2 linked regions of the Phragmitibacter flavus genome follow. The protein of the gene in region 1 interacts with the protein of each later gene in a pairwise test. Links are inferred from orthologs where the notes say so. Each region holds a gene or a part of one and is shown on either strand. Other genes may lie near its edges.

Region 1 (12,406 bases):
CGAAGTCGAAGCAGAACAACATCACGGTGCCGCCGGAGCTGAAGGCGGAGGTTTGGGCGGGGGCGGCAATGCTGGCGAATCCGGTGGCTTTTGCGTTTGATGAGAAGGGGCGGATGTTTTTGGCGGAGACGCATCGTCAGGGCGTGGGAGTGCCGGACAACCGGGCGCATGCTTATTGGCTGGAGGACGATGTGAAGGCGCAGTCGGTGGAGGATCGGGTCAAAAAATATGAGAAGTGGCAGCATCGGACGCCATTGACGACCTTCACGGGGGCGGGGGAGATGGTGCGGATGATTGCGGACAGCAATGGCGACGGGGTGGCGGATTTGACCACGGATTTTGCAGGCCCGTTTAACGAAGTGCTGGATGGAACGGCGGCGGGATTGATCGTTAAAGATGGGGAGGTGTGGTTCACTTGCATTCCTCATGTCTGGAAGCTGAGTGACAAGGACGGGGATGGAAAGGCGGAGGTGAAGGACAAGGTGTTCACGGGGTTCGGTGTGCGCGACGCGTTTCGCGGTCATGATTTGCATGGGCTGGTGTGGGGTCCGGATGGACGGTTGTATTTCAGCATGGCGGACCGGGGTTACAACATCCCGATGCCGGATGGATCGCGGTTGCGGGATCCGATGGATGATGGACGTGGGGCGGTGTTCCGTTGCTGGCCGGATGGGACCGGGCTTGAGGTGTTTGCGAAGGGTTTGAGGAATCCGCAGGAGCTGGCGTTTGATGCGTTGGGAAATTTGTTCACGGTGGATAACAATGGGGACTCGGGTGACCGGGCGAGGCTGGTGCATGTGGTGGAGGGGGGCGATACGGGTTGGTGCATGACGTATCAGTATGGAACCCCAGCGATTACGGAAGGCGGGAAGTATGGTCGGGGTCCATGGGACGCGGAGGGCCTGTGGCATTTGCAGACCCCGGAGCAGGCCGCGTGGATTTTGCCGCCGGTGGCGCACATCACGGATGGTCCGAGTGGGCTGGTTTATTATCCCGGGGTGACAGCGATTGGGGATGAGAAGTATGCGGATTCGTTCTTTATTTGTGATTTTAAAGGGGCGGCGGCGAACAGTGGGGTGTGGAATTTTAGTGTGGAGCGGAATGGGGCGGGGTTTGCGATGAAGAAGATCGACAAGTTCGTGTGGAACGTGCTGGCGACGGATTGTGATTTTGCGCCGGATGGCCGGTTTTATGTGAGTGATTTTATCGATGGATGGACGGGCAAGAATGAGGGTTACATTTTTGCGGTGGCGGATGAGAAGTTGGTGAAGGACGCGAAGGTGTTGGAGGTAAAGGAAATTTTTGAGGAGGGGTTTGCGAAACGGGATGTGGTGGATCTGGCGGGGCTTTTGAATCATGCGGACATGCGGGTGCGTTTGCGGGTGCAGTATGCGTTGGCGGAGAAGGGTGGGGATGAAGTGCTGGCGGTTTTTGTGAAGCAGGCGAAGGAGGGCGTGACGGTTCCGGCGCGTTTGCACGGGGTGTGGGGGTTGGGTTCGTTGCGGCATCAGGTGACGGAAGTGGTGGAGGTTTTGGTGCCGATGTTGGATGACGCGGACGTGAATTTGCGGACGCAGGTGGCGAAGACGTTGGGAGACTTGAAGGGGGAGCCGATCGCTGGAGCGTTGTTGGCGAGGTTTGAGCTGGAGCAGGAAGCGGCGGTGTTTGCAGAGTTGGGAATTGCGCTGGGCAAGCAGTTGGCGGATTCCAAGGATGCGGTTCTGAAGAGAAAGGCGCAGGAGGTGGCGGTGGCGGTTTGGGCGAAGAATGCGGACAAGGATGTGGTGTTGCGCCACGCGATGAGCATGCTGTTGTCGGGGGTAGGTGATAGGGCGGCTTTGGCGGGGCTGAGCAAGCATGAGAACCGGTCGGTGAGGATGGGCGCAGTGCTGGCGTTGAGGCGTTTGCTGGCACCGGAGTTACGTGAATTTTTGGCGGATGAGGATGATTTGGTGGTGACGGAAACGGCGCGGGCAATTTATGATGCGAATGTGGTGGAGGCATTGCCTGCTTTGGCTGCTGTGCTTGCAAATGAGAAAACGGTCGGGGCCGGACAGGCGTTGACTTTGCGGGCGGTGAATGCGGCGATGCGGGTAGGCGATGCCAAGGTGTTGTCGGAATGGGCATCGAATGCGAAGGCTCCTGAGGCGTCTCGTCGGGAGGCGTTGTTTTTGCTGGCGCATTGGGCGGAACCTTCGCCTTTTGAGCGGGTGGTGGGATTTCATCGGCCTTTGGAAAAACGCGATGTGGCACCGGCGCTGGCAGCATTGAGTCCACATTTGTTGGAGCTGTTGGGAACAACGGGCAAGGTGGCGGACGAGGCATTGCGGGCGGCGTTGGCTTTGCGAGCCAAGTTGCCGGGGAGTTTGCTGGTGAGTTTGCTGAAGGATGGGAAGCGTGATGCTTCGACACGTTCGGAGGCGTTGCGGCTGTTGGCGCAGGAGAAGGATGCGGCGCTGGGCGAAGGGTTGGAGATATCGGCGGCGGCGGGGTCACCTGCGGAGCTGCGCATTGCGGCGGCCATTCTTCTTGCGGAGACGGATGCGGACAAAGCCGTGAAGGTGTTGGGTGAGGTGGTGAAGTCGGGCAAGACGGCGCAGCAGCAGCAGGCGGTTGCGGCATTGGCGGCGATGAAGGACGACCGAGCGCAGATGGCGGTGGTGGGGCTGATGGACGAGTTGCTGGCGGGCAGGTTGCCTTCAACGTTGAAGCTGGATGTGCTGACGGCAGCGGAGACGGTTCCGGCAGCGAAGGAGAAGCTGACGGCGTGGCAGGCGAGATTGCCGGCGGACAACATGTTTGCGGCTTTTGATGTGAGTCTGGATGGGGGGGACCCGGTGCGTGGAAAGGATTTGTTTGCGAATCACACGGCGGCTCAGTGCATGCGCTGTCACAAGGTGAGTGGTGGCGGTGGATTGGCAGGGCCAGAATTGAGCAAGATTGCGGGCCGCTTGCCGAAGGAGAAGTTGCTGGAAAGCGTGATCAATCCGAGCGCGGTCATTGCTCCTGGTTATGGGATCGCGTCGGTGACGTTGAAGGATGGTTCGTCGCTGGCAGGGATTTTGAAGGCGGAGGATGCGCAGTCGGTGACGATTTTGGATGGGGAAGGGAAAGAGGTGAAGGTGCAGTTGGCGGACATCGCATCGCGCACACCGGCGATTTCCTCGATGCCACCGATGTTCGCGTTGCTGACGAAACAGGAGATCCGGGATTTGGTGGCGTATCTGGCGACGTTGAAATAAGTCGGAAGTCGGAAGTCAAAAATTTCGGGAGCGGGTCTGGGGCGAAGTGCAACTTCGCGGTCCGCTGGCTTGTGGGCTTGTGTGGTGGCATTGGGTTTGCTTGAATGATGGTGATGCCACTGCAAATCCTCCAACATTCGCTGGCCCAGGTTTGGGTGGCGGAACTTCGTGATGTGAAAACGGAGACGGCGCGGTTTCGAAGTCTTTGCAATCGGCTGACGGCGGTGCTGTTTTTGGAGGCGACGCGGGATCTGATGCTTAGGTCTTGTGAGGTGCAGACTCCGCTGGAGGATTGCGAGGGAGCGGTGTTGGGAAGTGGGGTGGTGATTATTCCGGTATTGCGGGCGGGACTGGGGATGGTGCCACCGATTTTGGAGTTGATGCCGGAGGCGCAGGTTGGTCATCTGGGAGTGGAGCGGGATCATGTGACGGCGCTGCCGAGGTGTTATTATTCGAACATTCCGGAGATCACGGATCAAACGGTGATCATTGTTGATCCGATGCTGGCGACTGGAGGAAGTTTATTGCATGCGATTGGTGAGGCGCGGGCGGTGGGGGCCCGGGATCTGCGGGTGTTGAGCATCATTGCGGCACCGGAAGGGGTGGCGATGATTGAAGAGAAGGAGCCGAGGGTGATGATTTATACGGCGGTGCTGGATCGGTGTTTGAATGAGCAGAAGTATATTTTGCCGGGGATTGGGGACTTCGGGGACCGGTTGATGGGGACGTAGGTCAGAGTTTTAATCTAATTGACAGTGTTCTTGTGTGCATCATCCTGGGGTGAAATGAAAAAGATCACCTTCAGAGTCGAGGAGTCTTTGATCGAGCAGGGGCGGGCTGTTGCTCGCGAACGCAGGATGACGCTCAATCAGATGTTCCGTGAATGGCTGGCGGGGTTGTCAGAACCAAAGGAGCAGAATCAGAGGACGGCGGATCTGATGAAGAAAGTGGATTAGGTCGATTCTGGAGGGCGGTTTTCTCGAGACGAGATGAATGATCGCGGGTTCTTCGAGCGGGCTGTCAGAAATCCTTTTCGGGGGTGAGGGTTGCGCGGGGGGAATAGCTGTTTTATGTGAGTTGGACGATGGCAGATTCGTTCGTTCACCTTCATTTACATACGGAATACTCGATGCTCGATGGGGCGGTGAGGATTCCGGATTTGATGGCGCGGGTGAAGCAGTTGGGGATGCCGGCGGTGGCAATGACGGATCATGGCAACCTGTTCGGGGCCATTGAGTTCTATCAGGCAGCGCACAAGGCGGGGGTGAAGCCGATCATTGGCTGTGAGGCTTATCTGGCGCCGGGATCGATGGCCGACAAGAAGGATGTGGCGGGGCGCAAGCGCAGTTCGCATCTGACGTTGCTGGCGGCGACGAACGAGGGGTATGCGAATTTGGTGAAGCTGGTGACGAAGGCGCACCTGGATGGGATGTATTCGAAGCCGAGGGTGGACAAGGACGCGCTGAGGGAGCATGCGAAGGGGTTGATTTGTTTGAGCGGGTGTTTGGTGGGGGAGATCAATGAGTTCATTTTGTCGGATCGGGAGGACGAGGCACGCAAGAGCGTCGAGGAGTTCATCGACATTTTTGGGCGCGAGAATTTTTATCTGGAGATCCACAACCATGGGATGGATCAGCAACGGCGCATCATGGAGACGCTGGCGAGGTTTTCGAAGGAGTTTGGGCTGAAGCTGGTGGCGGCGAATGATGTGCATTTTTTGAACAAGGCGGATCATGAGGCGCATGATGTGATGATCTGCATCGGCACGGGCGCGAACGTGCATGACGAGAAGCGGCTGCACTATTCAGAGGAGGTGTATTTCAAGACGGCGGAGCAGATGCGGCAGTTGTTTGCGGAGTTTCCAGAGGCGTGTGATGCGACTTTGGAGATTGCGGAGAAGTGCAATGTGACGATGAAGCTGGATGCGGCGAGCATTGAGAAGTATCCGCAGTTCACTCCGCCGGATGGATCGGAGCGTGGGGAGTATTTGCGGAAGATGTGCATCGCCGGGATGGAGCAGCGGTATGGCAAGGAGCGGGCGCATGAGGATGCGTTGCTGACGGAGCGATTGGAGTATGAGCTGGGGGTCATCAACCAGATGAACTTCACGTCGTATTTCTTGATCGTTTGGGATTTTATCAAGTGGGCTCGGGATCATGGCATTCCAGTGGGGCCGGGACGTGGTTCGGCGGCGGGATCGCTGGTGGCTTATGCGTTGGGGATCACGGATCTTTGTCCGATCCGTTTTGGGTTGATCTTTGAACGGTTCTTGAACCCTGAGCGGGTGTCGCCACCGGATGTGGACATTGACTTTTGCCAGACACGCAGGCCGGAGGTGATTGAGTATGTGCGGCAGCATTATGGCGAGCGGTCGGTGAGCCACATCATCACCTTTGGAACGATGGGCGCGAAGAGTGTGGTGCGCGATGTTGGCCGGGTGTTGGGGTGGAGTTATGGCGATGCGGATCGCTTGGCAAAGATGATTCCGGCGGATTTGAAGATGACGCTGGCGAAAGCCCGGGAGCAGAATCCTGAGCTGAAGGTGTATCTGGAGACAGACGCGAATGCGCAGCAGTTGTGGCAGTATGCGACGTTTCTTGAAGGGTTGTCACGGAACGCAGGGATCCATGCAGCGGGGATTGTGATTGGGGATCAGCCGCTGGACAATTTTATTCCATTAACTCGTGGAAGTGAAGATGAGGTGGTGGCGCAGTTTGCGATGGGTCCGCTAACGGATGTGGGCATGTTGAAGATGGACTTCCTGGGGTTGAAGACCTTGACGGTGATCAAGGATGCGGTGGATTTTGTGAGGTTGAGAAATCCGGGCTTTGATCTGGATGCGGTGCCGCTGGATGATGCGGCGACTTATGAGCTTCTGAAGAAGGGCGAGACGATCGCGGTGTTCCAAATGGAATCTGGCGGGATGTCGAACACGTGTCGGCAACTGGAGCCGGACCGCATTGAGGAGATCATTGCGTTGCTGGCGTTGTATCGTCCGGGCCCGATGGATCTGATTCCGTCATTCATTGCGCGTAAGAAGGGGACGGAGAAGGTGGAGTATCTGCATCCGTTGCTGGAGGATGTCAGCAAGGAAACTTACGGGATTCTGATTTATCAGGAACAGGTGCAGAAGGCGGCCAACTTGCTGGCGGGATTCACGCTGGGGGCGGCGGATTTGTTGCGTCGTGCGATGGGTAAGAAGAAGCTGGAGGAGATGATCAAACAGCGGGAGTTGTTTGTGAAGGGGTGTGAGGAGACCAATCAGATTCCGACCAAGAAGGCGAATGATATCTTCGACTTGTTGGAGAAGTTTGCGGGTTATGGATTTAACAAGTCGCACTCGGCGGCTTATGGGATTGTGACTTATCGGACGGCTTATCTCAAAGCGAACTATCCGGTCGAGTTCATGGCGGCGGTGTTGTCGTATGAGGTCAACAGCACGGATAAGATTGCGGGGTTTGTCAGTGAGTGTCAGCGGATGGGGATTCAGATTTTGCCGCCGGACGTGAACAAGAGTGCCTTGAAGTTTGCACCGGAGTGTGTGGAGGGAAGTGAGGAGCCGAATGCGATTCGTTATGGATTGTCGGCGGTGAAGAATGTGGGCGAGGCGGCGATGACGTCGGCGATTGTGGAACGGGAGTTGCATGGACCGTTCAAGGACGTGGAGGATTTTGCTTCGCGGGTGGATTCGCGGCAGTTGAACAAGCGGTTGATGGAGGCTCTCATTAAAGTGGGAGCGCTTGATTTCTCAGGCGAGCATCGCGCGGCGATATTTGATCGGATTGACGGCGTGTTGCAGATGGCGGCGAGCCGGCAGAAGGAGAAAAAGTCGGGGGTGATGAGTTTGTTTGGGGATGATGAGATGGTGACGACGAAGGCACCGGTATCGCATCAGAGCACGGTCAAGGCGTGGAGCAAAGAAGAGGTGATGGCGTTTGAAAAGGAGTTGTTGGGTTTCTATGTCTCTGGGCATCCGTTGGACAACTTCCGGCATGTGTTTGAGAGCAAGAAGGTGACGGCGCTGGCGGATTTGCAGGATCAGAAGGAGGAGAAAGTGACGGTGCATTGTGCCGGTTTCATCCAGAAGCTGGAGATCAAGTTTACCAAGAAGGACAACCGGGCTTTTGCGACGTTTGTGATGGAGGATTTTACCGGCACGGCCGAGGTGGTGATGTGGAATGAGGCGTATGAAAAGTGTCGGGAATTTGTGGTGGACGGGGCGACGATTGGGGTGCGGGCGAGGTCGGAGCGTGATGATCGGACGGAGATGGTGCGGTTAACGGCGCAGGATGTGAAGCCATTGAAGCCGGGCAAGTCGAAGGTGGAGGGGGCTGGAGGCAATGGCTTTGGAAGGGCAAAGGGCGGGGTGAGGAAGTTTTACAAACCGGTGGTGTTGCTGCTCGATGCGGCGAAGCACGGGGTGGGGGATTTGGAGACGATTGAGCGGTTGTTGAAGGAAAATCCCGGTGAGGTGCCGGTAAAATTGTGTGTGGTCACGGCGTCAGGGGAGCGGGCGATGCTGGCGCTGCCAGGGGATTATGGCGTTTCGAATGAGGCCGTGGCGGGCGAGGCGCTGCGGAGTTGGGTGTTTGTGGGGGCGTGAGGTCCCATTTGTTCATGACCGACGATACGTCGGTGATCCGATGGGGAGAGAGCAATGATTGCCGACGACACTTCGGCACTCCATGGACTGAGCGCCGGAACGTCGCGGTCAGGCGGCACCGAGCATGTAGGCTGGTTCGGCTTCGGCTTCGGCTTGAGCCCGGGTGCGGGCGGTAGAGACGGAGGGACTTTTTTGGAGAACGGTGAAGCTCGAGCCGTTGAAAATCTCTGTCAGATCAAAGTCGGGGATCCATTGCTGGATGATGGATTTTTCATCAGGGCGGTTGCTGTCGTCGAGGATAATTAGACCGCCGGGGGTGAGATTGTTAAAGATGCAGGAGGCACCACCGCGCACTTTGGGTTTGGTGTTTTTGGGTGGTCCGTCGACCAGGATGAGGTCGTAGGAAGAGTGGCTCCAAAGACCAGTGGAATAGAATGAGTTTGAGTTGTGATCGAGGGGGCAATGATAGAGGGTCACTTGCGGAAGATCCTGGAGCTTGAGTTTGTGCTTGAGGTAGTAAGGCTCCTGATGCTCAAGAGAGGTGATCAGGGCTTGAGGGAAGGTTTCGGCAAACACGCGGGTGCTGCGGCCGGGGCCAAATTCGAGGATGCGGTCTGGGGCGATTTGTTGAGGGAGGATGTTACGAATGTATCGCTCGAGGGACCGGGAAATGCGCCAGAACATGATGGATGATAAATGACGTGATGATTTTACAGATACCTGCCTCCTGGCAGAGAACAAAGCGGTGAGATACAGCAGGGCATGAACGGCGCGATGGAAATTAACGCGGGGGCTGGTGAACTTTTTGTCACCTGACTGGAGGCGGTTTTGCGGCCAATGCTGAGGGTGTCCATATCTGAATCCGTTGTCCCCTCGCTCAAAGGTGAGATTGTCTATTTTTACGCCTGTGACATGGCTTATGAGTTGCGCAGGCCGGAGCTGAATGTGTTGCTGGGCAAACCTTTGGTGCCCCATCAGATTGGACCTTCTAAGCGGAGCCCAAGACAGCAACTTTTGTATGTGCCGAGAATTGCGCGGCTGGATCCAGTAATGATCCCGCTGGGGGAAGGGCTGGCGGAGTGTCAGCGAACGGTGAAGGTTTTGCCGATTGGTGCGGTGAGCATCACGCTACGGTTTCCATTTGAGGTGGCGGGGCTGGAGGAGTTGGTGGGGCTGCATCATTCGATGCTGGCGAAAGGGGTGCTGCATGATCAGGCGAAGGAACTGGCGGAGAAGCTGAGGGTGGAACTGGCGCCGATTTCCGTGCGGCCGGTGGCGAAGTTGCAGGAAGGGGAGGATTACACGGTGTTTTGTGTGGAGACGCCGAAGGTCAGGGAGGGGGACGCGCCGTTTAAGGGGGAGACGTGGTTGCAGGAGCATCGGAGAACGATTGCCGCATTGGTGACCCTGGAGCCGGAGAGCGCGAGGCTCTCACAGCAGGAATCGATGGAGTCGACCAGCCAGCATCTTTCCTATTATGACAGCGATCTTCTGGTAGCGGACTGGGATGCGGCGCTGGTGGTGGACAGGGCGGCGGATTTTGAGGAGACGTTGTATGTGCTGGAGGTGGCGAACTTTCAGCTTGAGGAGTTGATCGCGTATGACCGGTTGCTGGATGGGGCATTGGAAAGATCGTATGCGGATCTGTTGAAGCCGGCCAAGTTTTTCAGGAAGAAAGGGTTGCTGCCACATTTGCGCGAGGTGCGGATTGATCTGGCGAGGTTTAGTGACGAGCTGTCAAACATCACCAAGTTTTTTGGCGACTGGCATCTGGCCAGGATTTATGAGACAGTGGCGCGCCGGTTTCACCTGGCGGACTGGAACCGGACATTGGATGACAAGTTGAAGACGCTTGATGATCTTTACGAGATGTTGAAGCAGGAACAGAACCATCGCCTGATGGTGGTTTTGGAGGGGTCGATTGTGGCGATGTTCTTGCTCGATATTGTGATGTTGTTCGCGGGTTTGTCGAAGTGATGGAAACGTATGTCTGATGATTCGTCTCCCATCTTCCGCCGTGCTCGACCACAGGTGCCTGGTTCAGCGCCGGGGATTCATTTGGATGAATTGAAGGCGATGCCGAGTGGTCCGGGCAAGGTGGTGGTGACGTGCATGGATTATGACGCGCTGCATTGTCAGACGACGGTGGTGGGGGAGATGGATGAGTTTTTGAATCATCACCGACCGGAGTGGGTGAAGGTGCGGTGGATCAATGTGGCGGGGGTGACGGACATGGGGGTGATTCATGCGCTGGCCGCGAAGTATCAGCTTCATCCACTGGCGATTGAAGACATGCTGCAAGGGGGATGCCGGTCAAAGGTGGAGACTTATCCGGGCGACGAGTCGCATCATGCGAGGACGTTCATCGTGGCGAGGAAGATTCACATGGCGGACGGGACGCTGCATTGTGAGCAGATTTTTTTCTTTGTTGGGGAGCATACCTTGCTGACGTTTCAGGAGAGTCACCAGGGGGTTTGGGATCCGGTGAGGGAGCGTGTTTGCAAGGAGGGATCGCGCTTAAGAGGGCGTGATTTGGGGTATCTGGTTTATGCGTTGCTCGATGCGATCGTGGATCACTGTTTTCCGGTTTTGGAGCATTACAGTGACTTGCTTCAGGATTTGGAGATCGAGGTGCTGGATCATCATGAGCCGGCGCTGATCAAACGGATTCATCATGCGAAACGGGAAATGATGTTGTTGAGGCGCGAGTTCCGACCGATGCGTGAGGTGATTCATCAATTGCAGCATGGGGATCACGCGAATTTAACGGCGGATACGGCGGTGTTCATGCGGGATCTTTATGACCACAGTTTGCAGGTGATCGAGATGCTGGAGACTTATCGAGACATTGCGTCGAGTCTGACGGAGACTTACATGAACGCGAATAGTCAGCGGATGAACTCCATCATGAAGGTGCTGACGGTGATCGCGACGATTTTTATGCCACTTTCATTTATCGCAGGGGTGTTTGGGATGAACTTTGCGCGGATGCCGGAGTTGCAGGCGGGATGGGCCTATCCGTTTGGTTTTTGGGGGATTTGTGCGGGGGTGGCGGTGGGGATGGTGTGGATGTTTCGGTGGAAAAGGTGGTTGTGATGGGGGGCTTGTGTAAGTATCCTAAAGTTATGTCCGACGACACGTCGGACCTCCATGGTTTAAGACCGACGACACGTCGGTGGTCCCAGTGGGGGTTAGTGCCCGAGGTAGGCTTCTTTGACTTGGGGGTCTTCGCGGAGTTTTTGGGACTCGTTTTCTAAGAGGATTTTGCCGGTTTCCAAGACGTAGCCGTAGTGGGAGATGGCGAGGGCAAGGTTGGCGTTTTGTTCGACGAGAAGGATGGTGAGGCCGCGCTCTTTGTTGATGGCGACGATCTGGTCGAAGATGGCGCGGACGAGGATGGGGGCGATGCCAAGGGAGGGTTCGTCGAGCATGAGGAAGCGGGGCTTACTCATGAGGGCGCGGGCGATGGCGAGCATCTGTTGTTCGCCTCCAGAGAGGGTTCCCGCAGCCTGGTTGATGCGTTCTTTGAGGCGGGGGAAGACCTGAAAGGAATAGTCGAGATCGGCGGCAATTCCGTCTTTATCGCGGCGTAAGTAAGCGCCCATCTGGAGATTTTCTTTGACGGTGAGGTTGGCGAAAACCATGCGACCTTCAGGGACGTGGCACAGGCCTTTGGAGACGATCTGGTGGGGTGGCTCGTTGGTGATGTTTTGGCCGTCGTAGGTGACGGTGCCCCCGCGCACCTTGGCTAGGCCGGAGATGGCACGGAGGGTGGTCGACTTACCGGCTCCATTGGCTCCGATGAGGGTGACGATGCTTTTGGCGGGAACCTTCAGGCTGATGCCGTGGAGGGTCTTGATAGAGCCGTAGGCGACTTGGAGATTGTTGATCTCAAGCATCGATGGGAGTTTGTTTGGTGTTTTCGGTGCCGAGATACGCTGCGATGACTTTGGGGTCGCGCTGGACTTCGGTGGGGGTGCCTTCGGCGATTTTAATGCCGTATTCGAGGACGGCGATGCGCTGGCAGATACCCATGACGACTTTCATGTCGTGCTCGACGAGCATGATGGAAATTTTGAAGCGGTCTTTGATGAATCGGATGAGGGTCATGAGCTCTTCCTTTTCGGTGGGGTTCATGCCGGCGGCGGGTTCGTCGAGGAGGAGGAGTTTGGGTTTGGTGGCGAGGGCGCGGACGATTTCGAGTCGGCGTTGGTCGCCGTAGGGCAGGGATTTGGCGGGTTCGTCTTTGAGGGGGCCGAGGTCGAAGATGTCGAGGAGTTCGCAGACCTGGAAGCGGATGTCGGACTCGCGTTGTTGGAAACCTTTGCCGCGCCAGAGGGCGTCGCGGATGCCGTGGTCGCGGTGGACCTGGGTGGCGACGCGGACGTTGTCGGCGACGCTCATGGAGCCGAACAGGCGAATGTTTTGAAAAGTGCGGGCGATGCCGAGTTTGGTGAGGTGATGGGGGCGCAGGCTGGCGATGGATTTGCCTTGGAATTCGATGTGGCCGGAGGTGGGTTGGTAGACGCCGGTGATGAGGTTGAAGGCGGTGGTTTTGCCG
Region 2 (11,193 bases), on another replicon or contig:
GAACGCCGCATTCTCCTCTCCCTCGGGGTGCTCACCATCGTCTCCTCCGCCTTTCTCAACAACACCACCGTCGTCGTCGTCTTCATTCCCATGCTGATCGGCCTCTGCAAACGCATCAACCTCCCCCCCTCCCGCTACCTCATCCCCCTCTCCTTCTTCGCCATCTGCGGCGGCATGTGCACCATCATCGGCACCAGCACCAACCTCGTCGTCAACGGCATCGTCCGCCAGCGCGGCCTCGAACCCTTCGCCATCTTCGACATCGCCCCCCTCGGCATCGTTTTTTCCATCGCCACCATCACCTTCCTGCTCTTCTTCGGCCGCAAACTGCTGCCCGACCGCCCTAGCCTCGCCGCCCTCATCAATGTCGACGACAGCCGCGAGTTCCTCACCGCCGCCCTCGTCAGCGCCGACTCACCCCTTCTCGGCAAAACCATTGGCGAAACGCCGCTCGCCAAAATGCGCGACTCCCACATCATCGAGATGCGCCGCAGCGGCAACCGCATCACCACCCCCCTCAAACAGGTGCGCTTCGAAGCCGGCGACCGCATCATTTTCAAAAGCCACCTCTCCGGGGTCGTCGACATCAACGCCCTCAAAGGCATCGAAATGGCCTCCAAAGCCGAAATGGGTCTCAGCTACGTCCAAACCGAACAGGCCCTCCTCATGGAAGGCATGCTTGGGCGCCAGTCCAAACTCGTCGGGCACAGCCTCACCGAACAAAACCTCCGCCAGCAATACGGCGTCATCATCCTCGCCGTCCACCGCCAGGGCGTGAACCTGCGCGAAAACTTCGAAGACGAAAAACTGGAAATTGGCGACACCCTCCTCCTCGAAGGCTCAGCCGAACGCATGCGCCAGCTCTTCGAAGAACGCGACCTCATCAACCTCACCCAGCCCAAAGCCCAGACCTACCGCCGCAGCCGCGCCTGGATCGCCATGCTCGCCCTCCTCATGGTCATCGTGCTCGGATGCTTCGGCAACTTTATCCCCTTCGAATGGGTCGCCATGTCCGCCGCCCTCCTCGTCACCGCCACCGGCTGCCTCAAAACCGACGAAGCCTATCGTTCCATCGACTGGAACGTGATCACCATGATCCTCGGCACCCTCGCGCTCGGCATCGCCATGGACACCACCGGAGCCGCCACCACCATCGTCCACGGCATGATGTCCGTCATCGGCGACTGGGACCCGCGCCTCATCCTCTCCGCCCTGCTGCTGCTCTCCATCATCCTTACCGAAGTTCTCAGCAACACCGCCGTCGCCGCCCTCGTCACCCCTCTCGCCTTCGGCCTTGCCGGCGACCTCGGATGCAACTGGGAACCTTTCATCATCGCCGTCATGGCCGGGGCCAGCATCGGCTTCGCCATCCCCGCCGGCTACCAAACCCACATGCTCGTCTTCGGCCCCGGCGGTTATCGATTTTCCGACTTCTGCCGCGCCGGCATCCCCCTCGACCTCATCATGTGGGTCCTCGGCTCGATCTGCATCCCCTTGTTCTGGCCTTTGTAACACAGCCGGGAGCGCCGCCGTCCTCGGGCGGCAGTCGTAACATAGGCTTACAGCCTGTCCGTTGTTCACCGGCCCAGCGCCTGATCCAAATCCGCGATCAAATCCTCCACCGACTCAATCCCCACCGAGAGTCTCAACAGATTCTTCGCCACCGAAGACTCCGCCCCCTCCACCGTCGCGCGGTGCTCCACCAAACTCTCCACTCCGCCCAGCGAAGTCGCCCGTTTGAATAGCTGCAACCGACCCGCCACCTTCAGCGCATCGCCGTTCACACAAATCGACATCATCCCCCCAAACCCCTCCTTCATCTGCTTTCGCGCCACCTCATGCCCTAAAAACCCCGGCAACCCTGGATACAACACCTTCTCCACGCGCAAGTCCCCCTCAAACCTCTCCGCAATCCGCATCGCCGCCGCACTCTGCGCCCGCACCCGCACAAACAACGTGCGCAATCCCCTCAACAACAGCCACGCCTCAAACGGGCCCAGCACATGTCCGGCCTGAAACCGGCCCTTCTTCAGCCCATCCCAAAACGCATCCTTCTCCCGCGTCACCACAATCCCCGCCACCACATCCGAGTGACCATTCAAATACTTCGTCGCCGAATGCATCACCAAATCCGCCCCCAGCACCAACGGTTGCGTGTGCACTGGCGTTGCAAACGTTGAATCCACCGCCACCCGCGCTCCCACCTCACGTGCTAACTCCACTACCGCGGCAATATCTGTCACTTCCAAACTCGGATTCGCCGGCGTCTCAATCCAAACCAGCGCCGTCTTTTCATTGGCCAAAGCAATCCTCACCGCCTCCAGATCCGTCATGTCCACCTCCTCCACCTTCAATCCCCAAGGCACCGCCCAGTTCATGATCCATCCCCTCAACGCCCAATACATCACCGCCGGAATCAACACCCGGTCCCCCGGCCTCAACGCCTGAAAAATCGCCGCCCCCGCTGCATTGCCTGAAGCAAACACCGCCGCATCCGCCCCTGCTTCCAACCGCGCCACCACCTCTTCCACCAGATCATAATTGGGATTGTCCGCCCGCGAATACAACCGACCGCTCACCAACTCATAAGCCTCATCCCGCACATAAGTCGTTGAAGGAAAAACCGGCGGCACGATCCCCCCCGTCCCCACGTCCACAAACCCCAACGCCTGCGCCGCCAAGGTCTCCGGATCAAGTATAGAAAAGTCTGCGCTCATCAATCATCCACCATAATCGAACCGCTCCTCCGTCCCAACAAAAAATACCGCTTCCCCGCTCCGTCTCCATTTCCACACACCAGACAACAATTTTTTGATCGACAAAATCACCACATTCCGTTAGCCTACACCAAGCAAAACCCCTTTCGCCCCCGTGTCCAACCTGCTCAACCTCGGCTCAGCGACAGCCTTCGGAAAATTTGCCGCCAACTGCGTTAAGATCTTCAACGAAGTCAGTCCCGCCCTCGTCGTCGGCACCGTCGCCGCCCCCGCCACAGGAGGACTCAGCCTCGTCGCCGCCCTTGGTGCCGCAGGCATCGCCATCGCCGACCTCTATCTTGATGTCAGCCAGGGCAGAGAGCTCGGCTCTATCAAGGACAGTCTCGACAAAATGCTGTCCCATCAGCGGACCCAGGCAAACATCGCCGCCCTCAGCCTGACAACCCTCGATGAGATCAAACAGCTCATCGAAACCAAAACCGCTCCCCGCGAAGCCTTTCAACCACTCCAATGCCTGCTCGAAAAAGAGCCTGACCTCGCCCTCTCCCTAAATCACTTGGTTGCCAGGGCCAGCGAAATTCAAACCGCCGCCACCTTCGACGCCGCAGCGATCATCGCCTCCAACCAGGAAGCACTGCTCCGCCTCATTCAAGACCCCAATTTGCCGGACAAATGCCGACAAAATCTTGCCTCCCTCATCGGAGAAATCAAAACACAGCTAACCGATCTCCACCGCGGCCAGCAAACCCTGCTGACAAACTCCCGCACCCTCTCCAGCAAATCGACTGTCACCATCCTGATGACCCTGGTGATCGTGGCCATCCTCGGTTTTGTCCTCGTCAAACTCCATCAATTCGAACTCAAACAAGCCGCGCTCGCAATCCCCATCGACCGCCCAGGTCTCGGCGAACTGAAAATGGGGCCGGTCTACCCGCTGCCTCCTCCGTCCCCAAACCTCGTCCCCCCATCCCCAACCCCTTTCCCGACGCCAGCCAACCACAACCCCGCCCAAAATCAACCCGACCTTCCGCCACCTGTGCAGGCCGCCTTCGACAACTTTGAAACGCTTGACCAACTCCATGACTTCGATGGACTCAAAAAAGCCGCCGACGACCTCATCCACCTTGCCCCCCGCAATGCCAGAGCCTGGTTCCTCCACGGGTATGCCGCATTCCAACTTTCCAAAGAACACACGGTCGGCCCTCAGGCCACTTCTCTCATGCAACAGTCCGAGCGCTCCGCCCTCCGCGCCGTCGAACTCATCGAAACCACCAAGCAATACCAAGACTTCCTCGCATCCTCCCTCAGCAATCTCGGCAGCGCCCGCAGTGAACTCGGCGAACTCACTGAGGCCGAAACCGTGCTGCGCCGCGCCGTCGAACTGGAACCCCATCACATTGATGCCTGGCTCAACCTCGACCATGTCTATGGCCAGAAAGGCACGACCGGAAAACCTCAACAACTCGCCCTTCTCCGCGAAGCATTCGCCAAAAACCCAGACCATCCCCGAATCCGTGAACGGCTCCTCAGCGAGTTAACTCCCGACTACAATCGAAATTACTCCAACCTCCACCATCAAGAAAGCCTGACCCTCCTCGACGAGATCATGCGCATCGAAACGCCCAACTTTGGCACCCTCGTCACCAAATTTCATCTGCACTTATCCTTGGATCAATTCGATCAAGCACAAGGCACCTTGGAAAAAGCCGTTCAACTGGCCAGCCACCCGCTGGAAACCGTCGAAACCATCCTCCTCAAAGCCACTCTTAACAAGCAACTGAACCCCAACCACACCGTCGCCGAAGACCCCGATATCCTCTCCACCTGGCCGCTCATCGAGTCCGCCATCAAGTCCACCGACAAGTCCACCAACGCCTACCCATGGTTTCTCGCCACCCACTACCACAGCATTCTCGGCAACATCAAAAAGGCTAAAACCTACGCCGCCCAGATCCCACCCGCATCGGAATACTACCCTCGGTCAAAAGGTGCCATCATCGTTGCGGAATCTAACCAATACGGTCTTGAGATTGCCGCCCTCAACAATGAAAACCTCTCTGCAACAGAAATACAAAACCGCGTCAACCTCCTCACCGAGACCTTCTTCAACCCCCAGTTCCAAAAGGAAAACGCCAGCACCGAAGGACTTAGTGCCTTTTTTAGCCTGGTCCGCGACGGCCAACGATTGCTTCTCGCCGAAAAATGGAACGACCTCCTCATCCTATCGAAATCCTGCGCCCTCAAGCACACCGAAGGATTCATCTTTGAATTGGCCCAATTTTACATCGGATTCGCCCACTACCAGCTCGATCAATACGAAGAAGCCAACCAGGCGTTTGCAGCGGCCATCAAACACAACCAAAAATTGCGTAAAACCGTCCTTCCTCTCTACGCAAGCTCCCTCTTCGAAGCCAACCGTCTTGAAGAAGCAGAACAGGCCTATCGCGACGCCCTGAAACTTAGCCCCGAAGACAGCTCTCTCGTCGTCAACCTCTGCATCACCCTCGGCAAAGTTAACAAACCCGACGAAGGCATCGACCTCTTTCGCCAATACCTCTCCACCCAAACTCAACCACTCACATCCCAGGACAGAAACATCATGTTCATGCTGCTTCGCATGTCGGCAGATCTAAAGGAAAAGGCCATCCACACCTTCACGGAAATCGAACCGGTCAAACAAACCTTGGCCCGCATCACGCAACTCTATGCAGAGGCCGCAGAGTTTGCCACCGACCACGAAAGAAAACACTACGCCTGGGCTAAGGAGGCAACCAGCTACTCCTCCCTCTCAGCCTATCCCGAATGGAAAAGCCAGATCGATACCTACCTCAACAAGGTCCGAAAGTCCGACCCGTCTTTTGCCGAAACGAACCCCAATTTTGCAGGTCTGACCGGCTCGCTCCTCTTTTGGGAGACCTCAGAAACCGGACTTGAAAGCGCCCCTCGCCACCAATTACAAAGCATCCGCACCCAGCTCGAAAAAGCTGTCCAATCACCCTTCCGTCCACTTCGCTGGGACATCAACCTCGCCTACACCATCGACGCCCTGGGCGAGCCCGATCTGGCCATCGGTAACCTGGAAACTCTCGTATCCATAGCTGCCCCCATGAACTTCAACGCAGCCAGCGTTGCCTCCGTCCAATATACCATCCTTGAGCTCTATCTTTATCAAGCCCTCAAGAACAAGCATGCTTGGCCTTCAGAGCAACTGCGTCAGTCGATCGAACGGGTCGAAGCCATCGCCTCCGTGCTCACCCCTGAACAAGTCGGCGCAGACAACTGGAGCTTTGTCGGGGCCATCCATCACCATTTAAAACAATATCCCCTCAGTCAGATGGCCTACACCAAAGCCTTGGAACTGAGACCCGATCATTATGCCGACTGGATACAAGTCTCCGACATCCAGTTGAGAAGTCTCAACTTCTTCGAGGCCACCGTTTCAAGCATCCAAGCCTACCGCATGTTCCCTTGGCGTGACCGCTCAATCTACATAGAAATGTTCCCCATGTTAGCAAATCTCCTGATGGCAACCTCCCCCGCCACCGTGCCCTGTCTTTGCCTGCTTATCATTGCCGCCCGTCGCCGCAGTAAATCCCGCAACTCGGGACGCTATATCCTGCCCTGATACGTCACCTCAACTCCCTCACTCGCGCCAACCTCTCACAAGCCGCTCTCAACGTCTCCTCTTTCTTCGCAAAATGAAAGCGGATCAAATGCTTCACCGGCTCCCGGAAAAAACTCGATCCCGGCACCCCTGCCACCCCCACCTCTTTCACCAGCCAGTTCGATGCCTCCACGTCATCTGCAAATCCCAGCGCCGAAATGTCCACCATCACATAATAGGCCCCCTGCGGATCCGTGAACGGCAACCCCGTCGACCGCAATCCCTCAACAAAAACCTCCTTCTTCCGCGCATACAAATCCCGCAGTCCGACATAATAACTATCCGGCAACTCCAGACCTGCCACCGCCGCCTCTTGCAAAGGTGCCGCCGCCCCTACCGTTAGAAAGTCATGCACCTTGCGGGCCTGCGCAATCACCTTCGGAGCCGCCTGCACATACCCCAACCGCCAGCCCGTGATCGAATAAGTCTTCGACAATGAATTGCAAACAATCGTCCGCTCAAAAGCCCCCGGCAAAGCCGCCGCATGCACATGCTCGTGCCCCTCATAAACGATGTGCTCATAAGGCTCATCAGTGATCACAAACGCATCATGCTCTTCCGCCAAACTTAGGATGAACAACAACTCCTCGCGCGTGAACACCTTTCCTGTCGGATTCGACGGATTGCACACAATGATCGCCTTCGGCTTCTGCGCGAAAGCCGCCCTTAATTCCGCCTCATCAAACCCAAAAAGCGGCGGCCTCAACGGCACAAAGATCGGCTCGGCTCCCGACAAAATCGCATCCGCCGCGTAGTTCTCATAGAACGGCGAAAAAACCACCACCTTGTCGCCCGGATTGCACGCCGTCATCATCGCCACCATCATCGCTTCGGTGCTCCCGCAGGTCACCACCAGATGCTGATCTGCATCAATCGGCAATCCGCTGAACCGTCGAATCTTTGCCGCCAGCGCCTCCCGAAACCTCGGCGCCCCCCAGGTCACTGCATACTGATGAAATGGCCCACGCGTCGCCCTCTCCAAAGCCGCCAGCAACTCCTCAGGCGGATCAAAATCCGGAAATCCCTGCGACAAATTGATCGCGCCATGTTGATTCGCCAGTCGCGTCATTCCGCGAATGACGGACTCCGTAAAAACCTCAAGACGTGCAGCAGTGGAAGGCATGGCCGTCGCCCATCCCACACTCCACCAAAAAATCAAGACAAGGAGTGGCGGTCTCCAGACCGCCCATCTACCCAAGTCCACACCACTTCGCTACTCCACCAGCCTGAACAACTTCCCGTTCCAATCCAAAATCAGCAGTTCGCCATTCACATCCTCACAAAACGCTGTCGGCTGCACCCGTCCTTTGCCCTTCGCATCCAGTTCCGACTCAAATAGTTTTTCATTTCCCACCTTCTTTTTCGCTGCCACATCATATTTTAACGCCCAAATCCGTCCACTGCCCCAGTCTCCATACACATAGCTCCCCACCAGCTTCGACAGCTTTTTGCCCCGATAAACAAATCCACCCGTGATGCTGATCCCTTCCGCATGCGAATACTCATGAATGGGATCAATAAACTGCGCCCCCTGCGGCGGCGCATCCGTCCGCAAGGCAAACGGCCTCGCCCCCTCACGGAAACTCCAGCCATAATTGCCACCCTTTTCCACAATGTTGATTTCCTCCCAGATATCCTGTCCCACATCCGCCACCCACAAGTTCCCCGCCTCATCAAAACTCATCCCCCAAGGATTGCGAATCCCCAAAGCGAACACCTCTTCACGTGCCCCCACCTGACCTGCATACGGATTGTCTTTCGGAATCGCATACTGCCGGCTCCCTTGTTTGCCGTTCACATCAATTCTCAACACCTTGCCCAGCAATGAAAACGCATTCTGCGCCGCGCGGGTGATGTCATCGCGCTTCCCGCCATCGCCCGATCCAATATACAAATAGCCATCCGGACCAAACGTCAAATTGCCTGAGTTATGATTCCAAAACGGCTGAGGAATCTCCATCAAGATACGCTCACTCGAAGCATCCACCTTGTCAGCATCCTCCTTCGAAACCTGCAGCTCACTGATCACACTGCGCTTCAAATCCTGCTGCGAGTAATAAACATAAAACTTCCCATTTTCTTTAAACTTGGGATGAAACGCCAGCCCCAGCAACCCCTCTTCAAACAACCCGTCCTTCGCCTCCATTTTGCGATCTGTGAAATCCAAAAACACCTTCGCCTCCGAGCCCGCCTCATCCTTCGGCAAAATAAGAATCTTGCCACGCTGCTGCACCAAAAACTGACGCCCGCTGCCGTCCGGTGCCACCACCAGTGACACGGGCCGCTCCAACACCAAGTTAGGAAACGCCGGTTCCACTTTATAACTCTGCGCTTCAACCAAAGAAGGCGAAGCCATCAAACCAACCGCCAGAACAACACTGCACAAGACATCGTATTTCATAAAAACTATAAAGATAAAACTAAATTCACTTAACCTCACGCCACATCACAAAGACTGACCGCCTCACGCAATCCCACCATCGGGTCCTTGGTTGGAATGAACTCATGCCCCACATACCCGGTGTAACCAATCTCCAGCAACTTCCTCATTAACGGCGGATAATTCATCTCCTGATCCGATCCTATCTCACAACGACCCGGATTTCCCGCCGTGTGAATGTGACCAATGACATCCTTGCAGGACTCCACCCGCCTCACCAAATCCCCGTGCATGATCTGCACATGATAAAAATCAAAAAGCAGTTTCATGTTCGGCGAATCCACCGCCCGCACAATTTCCGAACAATAATCCACATCATCCCCCTGATAGCCTGGATGCCCCTTCATCTCCTCATCCACCCGTGAATTCAGATGCTCCATGATGACCGTCACCCCTTTCTTCTCCGCATACCCGATCACCTTTTTATACGCCTCGATGCAATTTTTCTTCCCCGTCGCCAAATCCACCACGCTGCCGCCCTCCTTCGTCGTGTCGGCAAACCCGGTAAAACTCAGCACATTCGGATTCCCATAAGCCGCACACTGGTCGATCCGCTCATGCATCTTCTGCAAATTTTCATCCCAAAAGGCTGGATTGTTCATCCCCTTCACAAATCCATGCGCCCCGGTATAGGCACACTTTAACCCGTTCTCCTTCAACAGATCCCAGTGCTCCGGACCCACCCCCTCCACACTCACACAACCCAGCTCCTTCGCTGCCTTGATGGTGTCCTCAATCTTCCACTTCGCCCCCTTCGCAAAACACCAGTGAACAATCGACTGCTTGATCTTTCCATGTTTTACCAATGTCTCCACCCCACGGGCTGAAGACACCGCCGACAAAACCGCCGGAGCGGCCATCCAACGCAAAGCAGAACGACGAGAAAGCATATCCCTTTCTAACGGAACCATTTCACACACTCAATCACAAAGTAGAAGGTCCGTCCCGGGCCTTTCAATCCGTTTTCCCTGAATCACAGCTCCACTTTCCGCAACCTCAGCGCATTGCCAATCACCGACACCGAACTCAAACTCATCGCCGCCCCTGCAATCATCGGGCTCAACACCCATCCAAACACCGGATACAACAAACCCGCCGCCACCGGAATCCCCAGCGCGTTATACAAAAATGCGAACCACAAATTCTGCCGGATGTTCCGCATCGTCGCCCGACTCAAATGGACCGCACGCACCAGTCCGCGCAAGTCCCCCTTCACCAAAGTCACCCCTGCGCTCTGCATCGCCACATCCGTCCCGCTGCCCATCGCCAAACCCACGTTTGCCGCCGCCAACGCCGGCGCATCATTGATCCCATCGCCCGCCATCGCCACCACGCGACCCTCCGCCCGCAACGCCTTCACCCGCTCCATCTTCGAATCCGGTGTCGCCCCCGCCTCCACCGAATCAATCCCCAAGGCCTTCGCCACTACCCCCGCCGTTGCCGCATGATCTCCGGTCAGCATGTGAATCTTCAACCCCATCGCATGCAATTCATCAATCGCCGCTTTCGCCGATTCCTTGATCGGATCCTCCACCGCCACCGCACCCGCCGCCACGCCATCAACCGCCGCAAACACCACCGTCTGCCCCTTTGCCTGCAGCTTCTCCACCTGAGGCAACATCTCACCCCATCCCATGACTTGGCGATCCTTCATCAACTCCATCTTGCCCACCAGGACCTCCCGACCACCCACCTTGCCCACCACCCCGCCGCCTGTGATCGAGTCAAAATCGTCCGCCTTCTCCAGCACCACTCCCTTCTCCTCCGCCCCTTTCACCATCGCCGCCGCCAAGGGATGTTCACTGCCCCGTTCCAGACTCGCCACCAACTTCAATAGATCATCTCGCTGCCAGTCCCCCGTCACCAATACCTCCATCAACTTCGGCCGCCCTTCGGTCAGCGTCCCCGTTTTGTCCACCACCAAAGTATCCACCTTCTCCAATCCCTCCAACGCCCCCGCATCCTTCACCAGCACCCCCGCCCGCGCCCCACGCCCCACCGCCACCATGATCGACATTGGCGTCGCCAATCCCAACGCGCATGGACACGCAATGATCAACACCGCCACCGCATTGATCAATCCATGCACCAACGCCGGCTCCGGTCCCAACCACCACCACAAAACAAAAGTCACTACCGCAACCCCCAGCACCGCCGGCACAAAATAGCCCGCCACCTGGTCCGCCAACCCTTGAATCGGAGCCCTGCTCCGTTGCGCCTCGCCCACCATCTGCACAATGCGCGACAACATCGTGTCATCCCCCACCTTCTCGGCACGGATCACCAATCCGCCCGTTCCATTCACCGTGCCTCCCACCACCGCATCGTCCTTCACCTTCTCCACAGGCACCGGTTCTCCCGTGATCATCGAC

The links.
Region 2: the proteins of dnaE (region 1) and FEM03_RS11495 interact in binary tests that used the Escherichia coli proteins (3 or more experiments, as listed by UniProt). The link is inferred for Phragmitibacter flavus from one-to-one orthologs.

What each region holds. Positions count from the first base shown.
Region 1 is NZ_VAUV01000010.1:213,334-225,739, reverse strand. The notes cover bases 3,955-8,045. They hold dnaE (DNA polymerase III subunit alpha), read left to right. Parts: upstream 3,955-4,326; coding sequence 4,327-7,845; downstream 7,846-8,045. Other genes in these bases: FEM03_RS15165 (class I SAM-dependent methyltransferase), read right to left, coding at 7,954-8,045; FEM03_RS24480 (hypothetical protein), read left to right, coding at 4,028-4,198; upp (uracil phosphoribosyltransferase), read left to right, coding at 3,955-3,973. In the rest of the region: FEM03_RS15180 (DUF7133 domain-containing protein), read left to right, coding at 1-3,242; more of upp, read left to right, coding at 3,356-3,954; more of FEM03_RS15165, read right to left, coding at 8,046-8,529; FEM03_RS15160 (hypothetical protein), read left to right, coding at 8,683-9,822; magnesium/cobalt transporter CorA, read left to right, coding at 9,832-10,941; FEM03_RS15150 (ABC transporter ATP-binding protein), read right to left, coding at 11,037-11,744; FEM03_RS15145 (ABC transporter ATP-binding protein), read right to left, coding at 11,737-12,406. UniProt on the Escherichia coli protein: DNA polymerase III is a complex, multichain enzyme responsible for most of the replicative synthesis in bacteria. This DNA polymerase also exhibits 3' to 5' exonuclease activity. The alpha chain is the DNA polymerase catalytic subunit.
Region 2 is NZ_VAUV01000008.1:8,881-20,073, forward strand. The notes cover bases 5,426-8,303. They hold FEM03_RS11495 (pyridoxal phosphate-dependent aminotransferase), read right to left. Parts: upstream 7,505-8,303; coding sequence 6,347-7,504; downstream 5,426-6,346. Other genes in these bases: FEM03_RS11490 (tetratricopeptide repeat protein), read left to right, coding at 5,426-6,342; FEM03_RS11500 (PQQ-dependent sugar dehydrogenase), read right to left, coding at 7,595-8,303. Outside these bases: FEM03_RS11480 (SLC13 family permease), read left to right, coding at 1-1,512; FEM03_RS11485 (trans-sulfuration enzyme family protein), read right to left, coding at 1,578-2,717; more of FEM03_RS11490, read left to right, coding at 2,872-5,425; more of FEM03_RS11500, read right to left, coding at 8,304-8,782; FEM03_RS11505 (TIM barrel protein), read right to left, coding at 8,818-9,711; FEM03_RS11510 (copper-transporting P-type ATPase), read right to left, coding at 9,795-11,193. UniProt on the Escherichia coli protein: Shows aminotransferase activity with methionine and histidine as substrates, and to a lesser extent also with phenylalanine.